Regions from separate parts of the Streptomyces sp. ME02-8801-2C genome, predicted to be linked through region 1. Evidence: riboswitches for the same ligand, from Rfam matches in the RefSeq annotation. Region 1 holds a riboswitch; the other holds the start of a gene.
The links. A riboswitch is a leader RNA that binds a small molecule or an ion and turns the genes downstream of it on or off. The one in region 1 is predicted to bind thiamine pyrophosphate.
Positions count from the first base shown of each region.

Region 1 (7,799 bases):
ATTGACGCCGAGGCGCTGCTGATGGGCAAGAACGGCGTGGACGGGGTCTACGACTCCGACCCGAAGACCAACCCCGGAGCCGTCAAGTTCGACTCGCTCGGCTACGGCGAGGTCATCACCCGGGACCTCAAGGTCGCCGACATGACGGCGATCACGCTGTGCCGTGACAACAAGCTCCCGATCCTGGTCTTCGAGCTTCTGACCGAGGGCAATATCGCTCGGGCCGTCAAGGGTGAGAAGATCGGCACTCTCGTCGGTGACCAGAGCGGCCGGGACTGACAAGGGATCAGCCCTGACCGGGGACTGGCCCTGAGCGGGGGATGGACAATGTCCTGGCGGTCGGGAACCGTGCAGGAAGAAGACGCGACGCAGCCGGCCGCGGACCGAGAACAGCAGCCGGGCCTACTCAAGACACGCAGGAGCAAGTGGTGATCGAAGAGACCCTCCTCGAGGCCGAGGAGAAGATGGAGAAGGCCGTCGTGGTCGCCAAGGAGGACTTCGCCGCGATCCGCACCGGTCGTGCGCACCCGGCGATGTTCAACAAGATCGTGGCTGACTACTACGGCGCGCTGACGCCGATCAACCAGCTGGCCTCGTTCTCCGTGCCCGAACCGCGCATGGCCGTGGTGACCCCCTTCGACAAGAGCGCGCTGCGCAACATCGAACAGGCGATCCGCGACTCCGACCTCGGCGTCAACCCGAGCAACGACGGAAACATCATCCGCGTGGTGTTCCCCGAGCTCACCCAGGAGCGCCGCAAGGACTACATCAAGGTGGCCCGGACCAAGGCCGAGGACTCCAAGATCTCGATCCGGTCCATCCGCCGCAAGGCCAAGGACACCATCGACAAGTTCGTCAAGGACGGCGAGGTCGGCGAGGACGAGGGCCGTCGCGCGGAGAAGGAGCTCGACGACACCACCGCGAAGTACGTCGCGCAGGTGGACGAGCTTCTCAAGCACAAGGAAGCGGAGCTTCTCGAAGTCTGATGAACGACTCTTCCTGGGGGGCGCCGCCCCACGCCGGGTACTGGGGGCCGTCCGACGGAGGGCCTGTCCAGGGGGCTGCCCCGGCGGGTCCCGCGTACGATGCGCAGCACGCGCAGCAGACTCGCCCCATGCCCATCGTGCCCGACGTACCCGCACACGGCGGAGACCAGGATGACGAGCGGGGGGCCGCTCGGCCGGGCGGCCCTTTGTTCCGCGACGAGATGCCGCAGGCACAGCCCTATGGGACGGTGCCGCAGAAGCCGGATTCCATGCCCACGCCCGACGACGCCCAGCAGCCCGCCCCCGCCCCGCAGAAGAAGAGCGCGGGCCGGGACCTCGCCGCGGCCATAGGGGTCGGCGTCGGACTCGGCGCGGTGATCATCGCGTCGCTGTTCGTCGTCAAGGCCGCCTTCGTCGGGGTGATCGTGGTCGCCGTCGTGGTGGGCCTGTGGGAACTGACGTCCCGGCTCCAGGAACGCAAGGACATCAGGGCGCCGTTGGTGCCGCTGGCGCTCGGCGGGGCCGCGATGGTCGTCTCCGGATACGTCCGAGGTCCCGGTGGCGCATGGGTCGCCATGGCGCTCACCGCGCTCGCGGTCCTGGTCTGGCGTATGACGGAACCTCCGGAGGGCTACCTCAGGGACGTCACGGCGGGCGTCTTCGCGGCGTTCTACGTCCCGTTCCTGGCCACCTTCGTCGCGATGATGCTCACCGCCGACGACGGTGCGCAGCGCGTCATGACGTACCTCCTCCTGACCGTCGTCAGCGACACGGGCGCGTACGCGATCGGCTGGCGCTTCGGCAAGCACAAGCTCGCCCCGCGCATCAGCCCCGGCAAGACCCGCGAGGGGCTGTTCGGCGCGGTCGCGTTCGCGATGGTGGCGGGCGCGCTGCTGATGGCGTACGTGATCGACGACGGCACCTGGTGGCAGGGACTGCTGCTGGGCCTCGCGGTCGCGGTCAGCGCGACGCTCGGCGACCTCGGCGAGTCCATGATCAAGCGGGACCTGGGCATCAAGGACATGGGCACGCTGCTGCCGGGACACGGCGGCATCATGGACCGGCTGGACTCGCTGCTTCCCACGGCTCCTGTCGTGTGGCTGCTGTTCGTCGCCTTCGTGGGCTGAGGGCGGCCGGAATGTTCCAGTACGGTCCGGGTTTCGTGTGAAAGACCTCCGACGGCCTGAAACCACCCCTTTCGAACCTAAGATCGACTTCAGTGCGGTCGATCCGTCCGGAAGGGGTGGCGTGCATGTGGGGGCGTAGTCGGGCAAGACGCCAGCGGCAGGCCGAGGGGCTGGCGGCTGTCGCCGGCCCGGTCGAGACCGCCGACGCGGCTCATCAGGCGCTGCTGGAGCTGCGCAGGGCGGTGCGGGGCGAGCTGGAGCGGATCGAGGCGCTGCTCGACCGGGGGGACGGACTCCCTTCGGACACCATCCGCGAGCAGACGCTCGGCGCGATGAGTGTCTTCGCCGACCTGGACGGAGTGTCCCAGAACTACCTCGAGGTCCGTACGGCGACCGTCGGGGCGGCCGAGCACGGCGTCGAGGTGGCCCTGCCCTGGCTGGAGGCGCTCGGGGACCAGGTCAGGTCGATGACCGAGCTGCGGGAGACGTTCGCCGGATACGGCGAGTCCCTCGTCTACCTCCGCGAACGCACCGAACGGCTGCGCGCCGACCTGGTCCCGCTGCGCGAGGGGGCCCACGAGGCCCTGCGCGCGGCCCGGGGCGAGCTGGCCGCAGCCCAGGGCGCCGACGGCTGGCACGACTGGCAGACAGGCCTCACCGCCCTGGGCGACCGGCTGACCGAACTGGACGGGGGCCGCGTCACACCGACGGCCCGGCAGAAGGTCAGCGACCACTACCGCGAGCTGGAGCGGGAGGTGGCGGAGCTTCGGGGGGTGATGGCGGCTGCGCCGCGGTGAGCAGGCGGACGGCTGCCGAGCTGGGGTTTTGTCTCCGCGCCTGAGGTTGTCCACAGGGCGGTGAGGGGGTGGCCGGATGTCTGCGACACTGGTACAGCCATGCCTAAGCCAGGAGAACTCACATTCGTCGCCCCGCGCGGAGCTCAGAAGCCGCCGCGGCATCTTGCCGATCTCACGCCCGCCGAGCGTAAAGAGGCCGTTGCCGCGATCGGTGAGAAGCCGTTTCGTGCCAAGCAGCTCTCGCAGCACTACTTCGGGCGGTTCGCGCACGACCCGGCCGAGTGGACGAACATCCCGGCCGCCTCGCGCGGCAAGCTCCAGGAGGCGCTGCTTCCCGAGCTGATGACGGTCGTGCGTCATCTGTCGACCGACCAGGACACCACCCGCAAGACCCTGTGGCGGATGGTCGACGGGACGCTCGTCGAGTCGGTGCTCATGCGCTACCCGGACCGGGTGACCATGTGCATCAGCTCGCAGGCGGGGTGCGGGATGAACTGCCCGTTCTGCGCGACCGGGCAGGCGGGGCTCGACCGGAACCTGTCCACCGCCGAGATCGTGCACCAGATCGTGGCCGGGATGCGTGCGCTTCGGGACGGGGAGATTCCCGGTGGGCCCGCGCGGCTCTCCAACATCGTGTTCATGGGCATGGGCGAGCCCCTGGCCAACTACAAGCGTGTCGTCGGTGCCATCCGTGCGCTGACCGACCCCGAGCCGGACGGTGTCGGGCTGTCGCAGCGGGGGATCACCGTCTCGACCGTCGGGCTGGTGCCGGCCATCCACCGGTTCTCCGACGAGGGCTTCAAGTGCCGGCTCGCGATCTCCCTGCACGCGCCGGACGACGAGCTGCGCGACACCCTCGTACCCGTGAACACACGGTGGAAGGTGCGCGAGGTCCTCGACGCCGGGTGGGAGTACGCGGCGAAGTCGGGGCGTCGGCTGTCCATCGAGTACGCGCTGATCAGGGACATCAACGACCAGGCCTGGCGTGGTGACCGGCTCGGGCGGCTGCTCAGGGGCAAGCCCGTGCACGTCAACCTGATTCCGCTGAACCCCACTCCGGGGTCCAAGTGGACGGCCTCGCGGCCCGAGGACGAGAAGGCGTTCGTCGAGGCCATCGCCGCGCACGGGGTGCCCGTGACCGTTCGGGACACCCGAGGGCAGGAGATCGACGGGGCGTGCGGTCAGCTGGCGGCCACCGAGCGGTAGTCTTACGTCGTACCTACATACCTTCATATTCCGACAGGGGAGCGCCACAGCGCTGAGAGTGCGGGACAGCCCGCAGACCCTCTGAACCTCGCCCAGGTCATTCTGGGTAGGAAGTTCGGTCATCACTCAAGCTGTTGCGCCCTGCCCGGAACCCGTCATGGGGTCCGGGCAGGGCCGCGTCTCTTCCTGGTCATCCCAGGAGGAAGAATCCAGTGAGCATCACCAAGCAGGTCACGGCCCTTGCCGTCGGGCTCGGGCTGGTCGCGCTGTCCGCGTGCGGGTCCGAGGACAGCGGCAGCGGTTCGGCTGCGGAAAGCAAGACCGTCACCCTGGTCAGCCACGACTCGTGGGCCGTTTCGAAGGGCGTCCTCGCCGCCTTCGAGAAGCAGTCCGGGTACAAGGTCAGGGTCCTCAAGGACGGCGACGCCGGGCAGGCCGTCAACAAGGCGATCCTCACCAAGGACAACCCGCAGGGCGACGTCTTCTTCGGCGTCGACAACACCCTGCTCTCCCGCGCGCTCGACAACGGCCTGTTCCAGTCGTACGAGGTGAAGGACGCCGACGCGATCCTGCCCGCGTACCGGACGGACGACGACAAGCACCGGGTCACCCCGATCGACACCGGCGACATCTGCGTCAACTACGACAAGGCCTGGTTCAGCGAGCACAAGCTGACCCCGCCCGAGTCCTTCGACGATCTGGTCAAGCCCGCCTACAAGGACCTCCTCGTCACCGAGAACGCCTCCACCTCCTCGCCCGGACTCGGGTTCCTGCTCGGCAGCGCCGCCAAGTACGGGGATGACGGCTGGAGCGGCTACTGGGCCAAGCTGCAGGCCAACGGTGTGAAGGTGGTCGACGGCTGGGAGCAGGCGTACAACGAGGAGTTCTCCGGGTCGGCCGGCGGCAAGAAGGCCAAGGGCGACCGGCCCCTCGTCGTCTCGTACGCATCCTCGCCGCCCGCCGAGGTGATCTTCGCCGACCCGAAGCCGACCGCCGCTCCGACCGGGGTCGCGATGGGCACCTGCTTCCGGCAGATCGAGTACGCGGGGCTGCTCAGCAACGCGAAGAACAGCGCTGGCGGCAAGGCGCTGCTCGACTTCCTGGTCGGCAAGACCTTCCAGGAGGACATGCCGCTCAACATGTTCGTGTACCCGGTACGCGAGGGCGCCGAGGTGCCCGCCGAGTTCACCGAGTACGGGCCGCAGGCCAAGGACCCCGAGACCATGGACCCCGCGAAGATCGCCGAACACCGTGACCAGTGGGTCAAGTCGTGGACATCGCTCGTACTGAAGTAGCCGGGGCGCTCGCGCGCAGGCGGGGCGCCGCTCTGCGCGGTGCCCTGCTCGCGCTGCCCGTCGTCTTCTTCGCGCTCTTCTTCGCCTATCCCGTCGCCGCGATCGTCGCGCGCGGTCTGCACGTCGACGGGGTCTGGCGGCTGGGACAGCTGGGGGACGTGCTCGGCGACTCCGGCATCCGGCGCGTGCTCTGGTTCACCGTCTGGCAGGCGTTCGCGTCCACCGCGCTCACGCTGCTGATCGCACTCCCCGGCGCGTATGTCTTCGCGCGCTTCGATTTCAGGGGCAAGCAGATTCTGCGGGCCGTGGTGACCGTGCCCTTCGTACTGCCGACCGTCGTGGTCGGTACGGCGTTCCTGGCACTGGTCGGGCGTGGCGGGCTGCTCGACGAGCTGTGGGGCGTACGGCTGGACACGACCGTGTGGGCGATCCTGCTCGCGCATGTCTTCTTCAACTACGCCGTCGTCGTACGGACGGTCGGCGGGCTCTGGGCGCAGCTCGACCCACGGCAGGAGGAGGCCGCGAGGATGCTCGGCGCCTCGCGGTTCACAGCCTGGCGGCAGGTCACGCTGCCCGCCCTCGCACCCGCCGTCGCCGCCGCCGCGCTCATGGTCTTCCTCTTCACCTTCACCTCTTTCGGAGTGGTGCAGATCCTCGGCGGGCCCACCTTCGCCACCCTCGAGGTGGAGATCTACCGGCAGACCTCGGAGATCTTCGACCTCGGTACGGCCGCCGTGCTGACGATCGTGCAGTTCGTGGCGGTGGGCGCGATCCTCGCCGTGCACGCCGGGACGGTACGGCGGCGGGAGAGCGCGCTGCGGCTCGTGGCACCGGAGACGACCGCCCGCAGGCCCCGCGGCCGGGGTCAGTGGGCGCTGCTCGGCGGGGTGCTGGCCAGCATCGCCCTCCTGCTGGTGCTGCCGCTCGCCGTGCTCGTGCAGCGGTCGTTCGCCACGCCGGGCGGCGCGGGCCTCGGCTACTACCGGGCGCTCACCCACGACGACTCGGGCATCTTCCTGGTGGCGCCGATCGCCGCCATCGGGAACTCACTCCAGTACGCCGTCGCCGCCACAGCCATCGCCGTCGTCGTCGGGTCGCTGGCCGCCGTGGCGCTCACCCGGCGCGATGCCGGGCGGCTCGTACGGGGGTTCGACGCACTGTTGATGCTGCCGCTCGGGGTGTCGGCGGTGACCGTCGGGTTCGGGTTCCTGATCGCGCTCGACGAGCCGCCGCTCGATCTGCGCAGCAGCTGGATCCTGGTACCGCTGGCGCAGGCACTGGTCGGGGTGCCGTTCGTGGTGCGGACCATGCTGCCGGTGCTGCGGGCCGTGGACGGGCGGCTGAGGGAGGCGGCGGCCGTGCTCGGGGCGTCGCCGTGGCGGGTCTGGCGGGAGGTCGATCTGCCGATCGTGCGGCGGGCGCTGCTGGTCGCCGCCGGGTTCGCGTTCGCCGTGTCGCTGGGCGAGTTCGGGGCGACCGTGTTCATCGCCCGGCCCGACAACCCGACCCTGCCGGTCGCCGTGGCCCGTCTGCTGGGCCGCCCCGGCGACCTCAACTACGGCCAGGCGATGGCCCTTTCGACGATCTTGATGCTGGTGTGCGCGGTGGCCCTGCTCGTGCTGGAGCGGCTGCGGACCGACCGGACGGGGGAGTTCTGACCATGCTCAGTCTCGACGGAGCGACCGTACGGTTCGGGTCGCGGCCCGTGCTCGACGGCGTCGGCCTCGATGTCGCCGAGCACGAGACCGTGTGCGTGCTCGGCCCCAGTGGCAGCGGAAAGTCGACGCTGCTGCGGGCGGTCGCCGGACTCCAACCCCTCGACGCGGGGCGGGTGTCGCTCGACGGCAGGGACCTCGCCGGAGTGCCCGCGCACAAGCGCGAGGTCGGCCTGATGTTCCAGGACCACCAGCTGTTCCCCCAGCGGGACGTCGGCGGCAACGTCGCCTTCGGGCTGCGCATGCACCACGTGTCCAAGGCGCAACAGAACGTACGCGTACGGGAGTTGCTGGAACTGGTCGGGCTGCCCGGCGCCGCCCGTCGGGCCGTCGCCGCGCTGTCCGGCGGGGAGCAGCAGCGCGTCGCCCTCGCCCGCGCCCTCGCGCCGCGCCCCCGGCTGCTGATGCTCGACGAACCGCTCGGCCAGCTGGACCGCTCGCTGCGCGAGCGGCTCGTCGTCGAACTCCGGGAACTCTTCGGCCGGTTGGGCACCACCGTGCTCGCCGTGACCCATGACCAGGGCGAGGCCTTCGCCCTCGCCGACCGGGTGATCGTGATGCGCGAGGGGCGGATCGCCCAGTCCGGTACGCCACTTGAGGTCTGGCAGCGACCCGCGGACGAGTTCGTGGCCCGCTTCCTCGGCTTCGACAACGTCGTCGGGGCGACGGTGAG
Region 1 is NZ_JARAXP010000009.1:225,665-233,463, forward strand. Features, by position in the region: gene pyrH (UMP kinase) at 1-279, shown strand, start outside; gene frr (ribosome recycling factor) at 429-986, shown strand; gene PV396_RS29545 (phosphatidate cytidylyltransferase) at 986-2,113, shown strand; gene PV396_RS29550 (hypothetical protein) at 2,239-2,910, shown strand; gene rlmN (23S rRNA (adenine(2503)-C(2))-methyltransferase RlmN) at 3,010-4,116, shown strand; TPP riboswitch at 4,142-4,247, shown strand; gene PV396_RS29560 (thiamine ABC transporter substrate-binding protein) at 4,329-5,411, shown strand; gene PV396_RS29565 (iron ABC transporter permease) at 5,387-7,069, shown strand; gene PV396_RS29570 (ABC transporter ATP-binding protein) at 7,072-7,799, shown strand, end outside.

Region 2 (7,799 bases), on a different contig from region 1:
CGTCTGCGGGCGTCCGTGCAGAGATAGACCCGGGCGTCGGCGAGCCGCGCACGGGCGGTACCGGCGCTCGCCCCGGGCACGGTGTCGGTCGTCTCGGGCATACGTGTCCCCCCATGGGCGCGCCCCTGGGTGTTCACCCGGGCGCGCCCCTGTGTGGTGGTGTGCGGGCCGAGGCCCGCACACCGGCGGCTGGTCGGATCAGACGGCGAGCGCCTGGGCCCGGCGCTTCACCTCCGTGCCGCGATTCTCGCTGAGGGCCTGCGCGGGGGTGCCGGGCAGGCTCGGGTCGGGAGTGAAGAGCCACTCGAGCATCTCTTCGTCGGAGAAGCCGTCGTCCCTCAGGAGCGTCAGGGTGCCGGTGAGGCCCTTGACGACCTTCTGCTCGGCCCCGTCGATGAAGGCGGCGGGGACGTGCAGCGCGCGGTTCTCGCCACGGCGTACGGCGATCACTTGGCCCTCCTTGACCAACTGCCGGACGCGTGTCACCTCGATGTCGAGGATTTCCGCGATGTCGGGCAGCGTGAGCCAGGCGGGGACGAGAGCATCGATCTTTGCGTCAATCTCGGTCACGGGACAAGCCTGCCATCCCGCACTGACAGTCGGAAGCGGGACCCCTGTGACCTGCGCCGTTGTGATGGTGTCGAGCCGCGTCGGGCAACGCCCGGCCCTACGCCGTGGCCGCCTTCAGTGGCCGGGAGGGGTCCGTCAGGGCCTCGGCGTCCATCAGGGTGCCCGCCTCGATCAGCCGGCGCCCCTGGGCCAGGTCCCGGGGGCGGCCCACGGCCAGCAGGGCGGCCAGGCGGCCCTCGCGCAGCCAGCAGACCGTCCAGGCGGGCCCGGCCGGGTCGCCGCGCCACAGGGTGGTGTCGGCGGACTGGTGGTGGCCGACGTACTGGACGAAGCGGCCGAACTGCTCCGACCAGAAGTACGGGACGGGGTCGTAGACCGCCGGGGACTCCCCGATGATGTTGGCGGCGACCGTACGGGGTCCCTGGAGGGCGTTGTCCCAGTGGTGGACCAGAAGACGTCGGCCGTACCTTCCCGAGGGGAAGGAGGCGCAGTCGCCGACCGCGTAGACGTCCGCCTGGGAGGTGCGCAGATGGTCGTCGGCGACGACCTCGCGGTGCTCGCCCAGGGTGATCCCCGAGCCCGTGAGCCAGGCCGTGGCCGGGCGGGCCCCGATGCCGACGACGACGGCGCCTGCGGGCAGCCGCGAGCCGTCGTCGAGCACCACCGCGCCGGGCTCGACGCGTGCCACGCGCGCGTGGGTGCGCAGCGAGGCGCCGCTGTCGGCGTACCAGGCGGCCATCGGCGCGGCCACCTCGGCGGGCAGGGCGCCCGCGAGCGGCCGGTCGGCGGCCTCCACGACGGTGACGGAGCAGCCGGCCTCGCGGGCGGCGGTGGCGAACTCGGCGCCGATCCAGCCCGCCCCGACGACCACGATGTCATGCTGACGTGCGAGGACCGGCCGCAGCCGCTCGGCGTCGTCGAGGGTCCGCAGCAGATGCACCCCGGGTACGCCCTCGGTGCCCGGCAGCCGGATCGGTTCGGCGCCGGTCGCGAGGACCAGGACGTCGTACGGGACGGGCCCCTCGGCGGTGTCCAGTTCATGTTCGGCGCCTCGGACGCCCAGCACCTCGCACCCGAGCAGCAGTTCGATACCGAGGGCCTCGAAGTCGACGTCGAAGGCGGAGTCCTCCGCCTTGCCCAGCAGTACGGCCTTGGACAGGGGCGGCCGGTCGTACGGCTGATGGGGCTCGGCACCCAGCAGCGTGACGGTGCCCGTGAACCCCTGCTCCCGCAGGGCGACCGCGGTCTGCACCCCGGCCATGCCCGCGCCCACGACGACCACGCGCCGCGCCCGCAGCCCGCCCGGTGTGTCCTGTGCCTGCGTCTGCTCGCTCACCCGATCACCATAGACAACTGACAAATTGTCAGTCAGTGGGCGCGGTCAGTGACCTACTCCACAACCACGCGCTCGACCTGTTCCACCACGCTCGTCCCACTGCCCGGCTGCGACTCCCACTCCCAGGTCTCCGCCAACCGCAGCCGCCCGTCGGGCAGTTCGGTCACCTCGGACACACAGTGGCCCGAGGACGTCGTCCCGTCGCGCTTCAGCTGCACGTACCGGAAGTCGAGCCGGTCACCTTCCCGTGTACCCACGAGATGGCCGCGTACGACATCGCCGCCCGCGTACTCGGCCCAGATCTCGCCGTTTCGCTCGTGGTAGGTGAACCGGGTGCGCGTCCCCACCTGACCTGGGGCCTGGTCCGTGACAGGGGCGAGGACGAGGCCGTCGAGCGAGCGGGGCATGGGGACGGGCTCCCTTACATGGGCGTCGCACTGCGGGCTAGGGTGACCAGCGTAAGCACTCGCGGGAGCCCGGACGCACCGGGCTGAGAGGGAGGCTGGGCGGCCTCCGACCGTACGAACCTGATCCGGGTCATGCCGGCGAAGGGAGGGGCTGGACGCCCATGTCGCGTACACACACCTCGGACGTCGTGGTCGTCGGCGGCGGGATCATCGGGCTGGTGACGGCCTGGCGGGCCGCGCAGCGCGGGCTCGCCACGACCGTCGTGGATCCCGTGCCGGGCGGCGGGGCCGCGCAGGTGGCGGCCGGGATGCTGGCCGCCGTCACCGAACTGCACCACGGGGAGCAGACCCTGCTGGGGCTGAACCTGGAGTCGGCCCGCCGCTATCCGGACTTCGTCGCCGAGCTCACCGAGCTGACCGGTCATGACCTCGGCTACCGCCGCTGCGGCACCCTCGCCGTCGCGCTCGACGCCGACGACCGCGCCGAGCTGCGCGAACTGCACGCCCTGCAACAGCGCTCCGGCCTGCAGTCGGAGTGGCTGTCCGGGCGCGAATGCCGGCGCCTGGAGCCGATGCTCGCGCCGGGCGTGCGCGGGGGGCTGCGGGTGGACGGCGACCACCAGATCGATCCGCGACGGCTGGCCGGGGCGCTGGTGGCCGCGTGCGAGCGCGCCGGGGTCGTGCTGCGCCGGACCTGGGCCGAACGGCTCGAGGTACGGCGGGGGCGGGCCGTGGGGGTCACGGACTCGGACGGCGACGAACTGGCCGCCGGGTCGGTCGTGCTGGCCGGGGGCAGCCTCAGCGGACGGCTCGCGGGAGTCCCGGAGGCTGTGCTGCCACCCGTACGGCCCGTGAAGGGGCAAGTGTTGCGGGTGACCGTGCCGCAGCGGTACGCGCCCTTCCTGAGCCGGACCGTGCGGGCCGTGGTGCGCGGCAGCCAGGTCTATCTGGTGCCGCGCGAGAACGGTGAGCTGGTCGTCGGGGCGACCAGCGAGGAGCTGGGCTGGGACACCACCGTCACGGCGGGCGGTGTCTACGAGCTGCTGCGCGACGCCCACGAACTCGTCCCCGGGATCACCGAGTTGCCGCTGACGGAGACCCGCGCGGGACTGCGCCCCGGCTCCCCCGACAACGCGCCGCTGCTGGGCCCGACCGCGCTGGACGGGCTTCTGGTGGCCACCGGGCACTACCGCAACGGCGTGCTGCTGACGCCGGTCACCGGAGACGCGATGGCCGCCGCCCTGGCCACCGGTGAACTGCCGGACGAGGCCCGCGCCTTCACCCCTCGACGGTTCGACGCCGTCCACGCCGTACGCATGGAGCAGTTCGCATGAGCCATTCCCTGAACATCCTGGTCAACGGCCGGCAGCAAGAGGTGTCCGCCGGTACCGCGCTCGACGCGCTGGTGAAGACCCTCACCCCGGCGCCTTCCGGTGTGGCCGCCGCGCTCAACGAAACCGTCGTCCCACGCGCGCGTTGGTCCTCGACCCCCCTCGCCGAGGGAGACCGCGTCGAGGTCCTCACCGCCGTCCAGGGAGGCTGAACCATGGCCGACGATCCCTTTGTCCTCGGTGGTACGGCCTTCGCGTCCCGGCTGATCATGGGTACGGGGGGCGCGCCCAGCCTCGAGGTGCTGGAACGGGCCCTGGTGGCCTCGGGCACGGAACTGACGACCGTCGCGATGCGGCGCGTCGATCCCTCGGTGCACGGGTCGGTGCTGTCGGTGCTGGAACGGCTCGGCATCCAGGTGCTGCCCAACACGGCGGGATGCTTCACCGCCGGCGAGGCCGTGCTGACGGCCCGGCTGGCCCGGGAGGCGCTCGGTACGGACATGGTGAAACTGGAGGTCATCGCCGACGAGCGGACGCTGCTGCCGGATCCCATCGAACTGCTGGACGCGGCGGAGGTGCTGGTGGACGACGGGTTCACGGTGCTGCCGTACACGAACGACGATCCGGTGCTGGCACGCAAGCTGGAGGACGTCGGGTGCGCCGCGATCATGCCGCTCGGGTCGCCGATCGGGTCGGGGCTGGGGATCCGCAACCCGCACAACTTCCAGCTGATCGTGGAGCACGCGCGTGTGCCGGTGATTCTGGACGCGGGGGCGGGGACGGCGTCGGACGTGGCGCTGGCGATGGAGCTGGGGTGTGCGGGGGTGATGCTGGCGTCGGCGGTCACCCGGGCTCAGGAACCCGTGCTGATGGCTGCCGCCATGCGGAGCGGGGTGGAGGCGGGGCGGTTGGCCTACCGGGCGGGGCGGATTCCGCGGCGTCACTTCGCCGAGGCGTCGTCTCCTGCGGAGGGGCTGGCCGTGCTGGATCCGGAGCGGCCCAATTTTTGATCTCCCACCCGCGCACCGCCCGTTTCCAGCCCGCTGGCAAGGGGAGCTCTCCGGTGGGGGCTTCCCACCGTCGGCGGCTCTCCGTCTCGGTTCGCGTCACAGGTCGGCTTCAGTCCTGCTGCTTTCCCGAGTGAGATCGCGGCCCTGTCAGTGACGGCTCGTACACTCGCCTGCGTGGACACGACCCTTCAGGACCCTCTCGTCGGGCAGGTGCTCGACGGTCGCTATCGCGTGGACGCGCGGATCGCGGTCGGCGGGATGGCCACGGTCTACCGGGCCGTGGACACCCGCCTCGACCGCGTGCTCGCCCTCAAGGTGATGCACCCCTCGCTCGCCGCCGACGTGTCCTTCGTCGAGCGGTTCATCCGCGAGGCGAAGTCCGTGGCCCGGCTCGCGCACCCCAACGTCGTGCAGGTCTTCGACCAGGGCACCGACGGGTCGTACGTCTATCTCGCCATGGAGTACGTCGCCGGCTGCACCCTGCGTGACGTGCTCCGTGAACGCGGCGCGCTCCAGCCGAGGGCCGCGCTCGACATCCTGGAGCCCGTGCTCGCCGCGCTCGGCGCCGCCCACCGGGCCGGATTCGTGCACCGCGACATGAAGCCCGAGAACGTGCTCATAGGGGACGACGGCCGGGTCAAGGTCGCCGACTTCGGGCTCGTGCGGGCCGTGGACACGGTCACCAACACGACCGGTGCCGTCCTCGGCACCGTCTCCTACCTCGCACCCGAGCAGATCGAGACCGGCACCACCGACCCACGGGTCGATGTGTACGCCTGCGGAATCGTCCTCTACGAGATGCTGACCGGCGACCAGCCGCACTACGGCGACTCCCCCGCGCTGGTGCTCTACAAGCACCTGCACGAGGACGTGCCGCCGCCCTCGTCCCTCGTCCCCGGGCTGGCCCTCGAGCTGGACGCGCTGGTCGCCTCGGCGACCGCGCGCAACGCCGACATCCGCCCGTACGACGCCGTGGCGCTGCTCGCGCTGGTGCTGGAGACGCGCAGCGCGCTCGGCGCCGAACAACTGGACGCCGTACCGCCGCAGGCCGTCGCCTCGGCGCACGACAACGCTGAGGACCTGACGAGCGTCATCCCGCGCGCGCTGGCCGTGCCGCGGCCCCTGCCCGTCAACGAGATCGAACCCCCGGTCGACGAGGGACGGTTGCACCGGACGAGCCGGCTGGGAACGGTCGGCGCTCCCCCGGCGCCCGCCCCGCCCTCCCGGCGCTCCCCGCGGGCGCGGAGCAGGCGTGGGCCGCTCGCCGTCCTCGCCGCCGTACTGCTCGTCCTCGGGGTGGGGGCGGGCGTCTGGTACATCAACTCCGGGCAGTTCACCCAGGTCCCCGGGGTGCTGTCGATGACGCAGGCGCAGGCCGAGGCCCGGTTGAAGCAGGCCGGGCTCGAGGTCGGCACGATCGACGAGGCCTACAGCGACACAGTGAGACGCGGCACCGTCATCAGCACTGATCCCGGGGTCAGCGAGCGCATCCGGGACAACGACAGCGTGTCGCTCACCATCTCCAAGGGGCCGGAGACCGTGCCGGTGCCCCAGCTCGAGGGTTACCGCCTGGACAAGGCCAGAGCGGTGCTGAAGCGCGAGGGTCTGGAGCCGGGGATGGTCACCCGGGAGTTCAGCGAGGAGGTGCCCCGGGGTTCGGTGATCAGTACCAGTCCGGAGCCGGGCACCGAGCGGCGCGCGGGTTCCGCGGTCGCCCTCGTCGTCAGCAAGGGCAGCCCGGTGGAGGTCTCCGACGTCACCGGCGCCGAGCTCGCCGAAGCGAAGTCCGTACTGGAGCAGGCGGGGCTGAAGGTCAAGGTCGCCGAGCGGACCGTCACCTCGGACGAATTCGCCAAGGGACAGGTCGCCGCCCAGTCGCCGGAGGCCGGCAGCGAGGCCGAACAGGGCGACACGGTCACCCTGACGGTCTCCAAGGGCCCCGAGATGATCGAGGTCCCGGATGTCGTGGGCGACAGTGTCGGCGACGCCAGGGAGGCCCTGGAGGGCGCCGGGTTCACGGTCGACGAGGACCGGGGACTGCTCGGGCTCTTCGGCGACACGGTGAAGAAGCAGTCCGTGGACGGCGGCGACACCGCGCCCAAGGGTTCGAAGATCACCATCACGATCCGCTGACCCGGCGGACAGCGGTGGCAGGTCATCGGTATCCGCCGACGGGACGCGGAGCGCCGCGTGACACCCTTCGAGGGTGACCAGCAAGCAGCTCCGCAACCCCGTCGGCGGCCATGTTCCCGTGGCCGGCGGACTCCACTCCGTCGGCCTGTCCTACGCCCGTGACCTCCTCGCCGAGACCGTGCAGGTCTTCGTCGCCAACCCGCGCGGCTGGGCGACGCCCGTGGGCAGTCCCCGGCAGGACGAGGAGTTCCGCGCGGCCTGCGCCGAGAGCTCGATCCCGGCATACGTCCATGCCCCGTACCTGATCAACTTCGGCTCGCACACCGAGGCGACCGTCGAGCGGTCCGTGGAGTCGCTGCGGCACTCGCTGCGGCGCGGGCGCGAGATCGGCGCGCTGGGCGTGGTGGTGCACACCGGGAGCGCGACCGGCGGGCGGGAGCGGTCCGTGGCCCTCAAGCAGGTACGGGAGCATCTGCTGCCGCTGCTCGACGAGCTCGCCCATGACGACGACCCGTTTCTGCTCCTCGAGTCGACCGCCGGGCAGGGCTCCTCCCTCTGTTCGCGCACCTGGGACTTCGGGCCGTACTTCGAGGCGCTCGACGCCCACCCGAAGCTCGGCGTCTGTCTCGACACCTGCCACATCTTCGCGGCCGGGCACGATCTGACCGGCCCGAGCGGGATGCACCAGACCCTCGATCTGCTGGTCGACACGGTCGGCGAGGGCCGGCTGAAGCTGATCCACGCCAACGACTCCAAGGACGTGGTCGGCGCGCACAAGGACCGCCACGAGAACATCGGCGCGGGCCATATCGGCGAGGACCCGTTCCGCGCGCTGATGACCCACCCGGCGACCGAGGGCGTACCGCTGATCATCGAGACGCCCGGCGGCAAGGAGGGACACGCGGCGGACGTGGAACGCCTGAAGAAGCTTCGGGACGGGTAGAGAAAGAGACAGAACGAGAATACCCCTGGGGGGTATATTGGCGGCAAGTGCAGGAAACCGTGACCACGT
Region 2 is NZ_JARAXP010000001.1:40,635-48,433, reverse strand. Features, by position in the region: gene thiE (thiamine phosphate synthase) at 1-101, opposite strand, end outside; gene PV396_RS00235 (Rv2175c family DNA-binding protein) at 199-570, opposite strand; gene PV396_RS00230 (FAD-dependent oxidoreductase) at 668-1,906, opposite strand; gene PV396_RS00225 (hypothetical protein) at 1,960-2,313, opposite strand; TPP riboswitch at 2,365-2,477, shown strand; gene thiO (glycine oxidase ThiO) at 2,475-3,647, shown strand; gene thiS (sulfur carrier protein ThiS) at 3,656-3,856, shown strand; gene PV396_RS00210 (thiazole synthase) at 3,860-4,654, shown strand; gene pknB (Stk1 family PASTA domain-containing Ser/Thr kinase) at 4,829-6,787, shown strand; gene PV396_RS00200 (deoxyribonuclease IV) at 6,861-7,730, shown strand.
Region 2: another riboswitch for thiamine pyrophosphate. It lies ahead of thiO (glycine oxidase ThiO); the one in region 1 lies ahead of PV396_RS29560 (thiamine ABC transporter substrate-binding protein).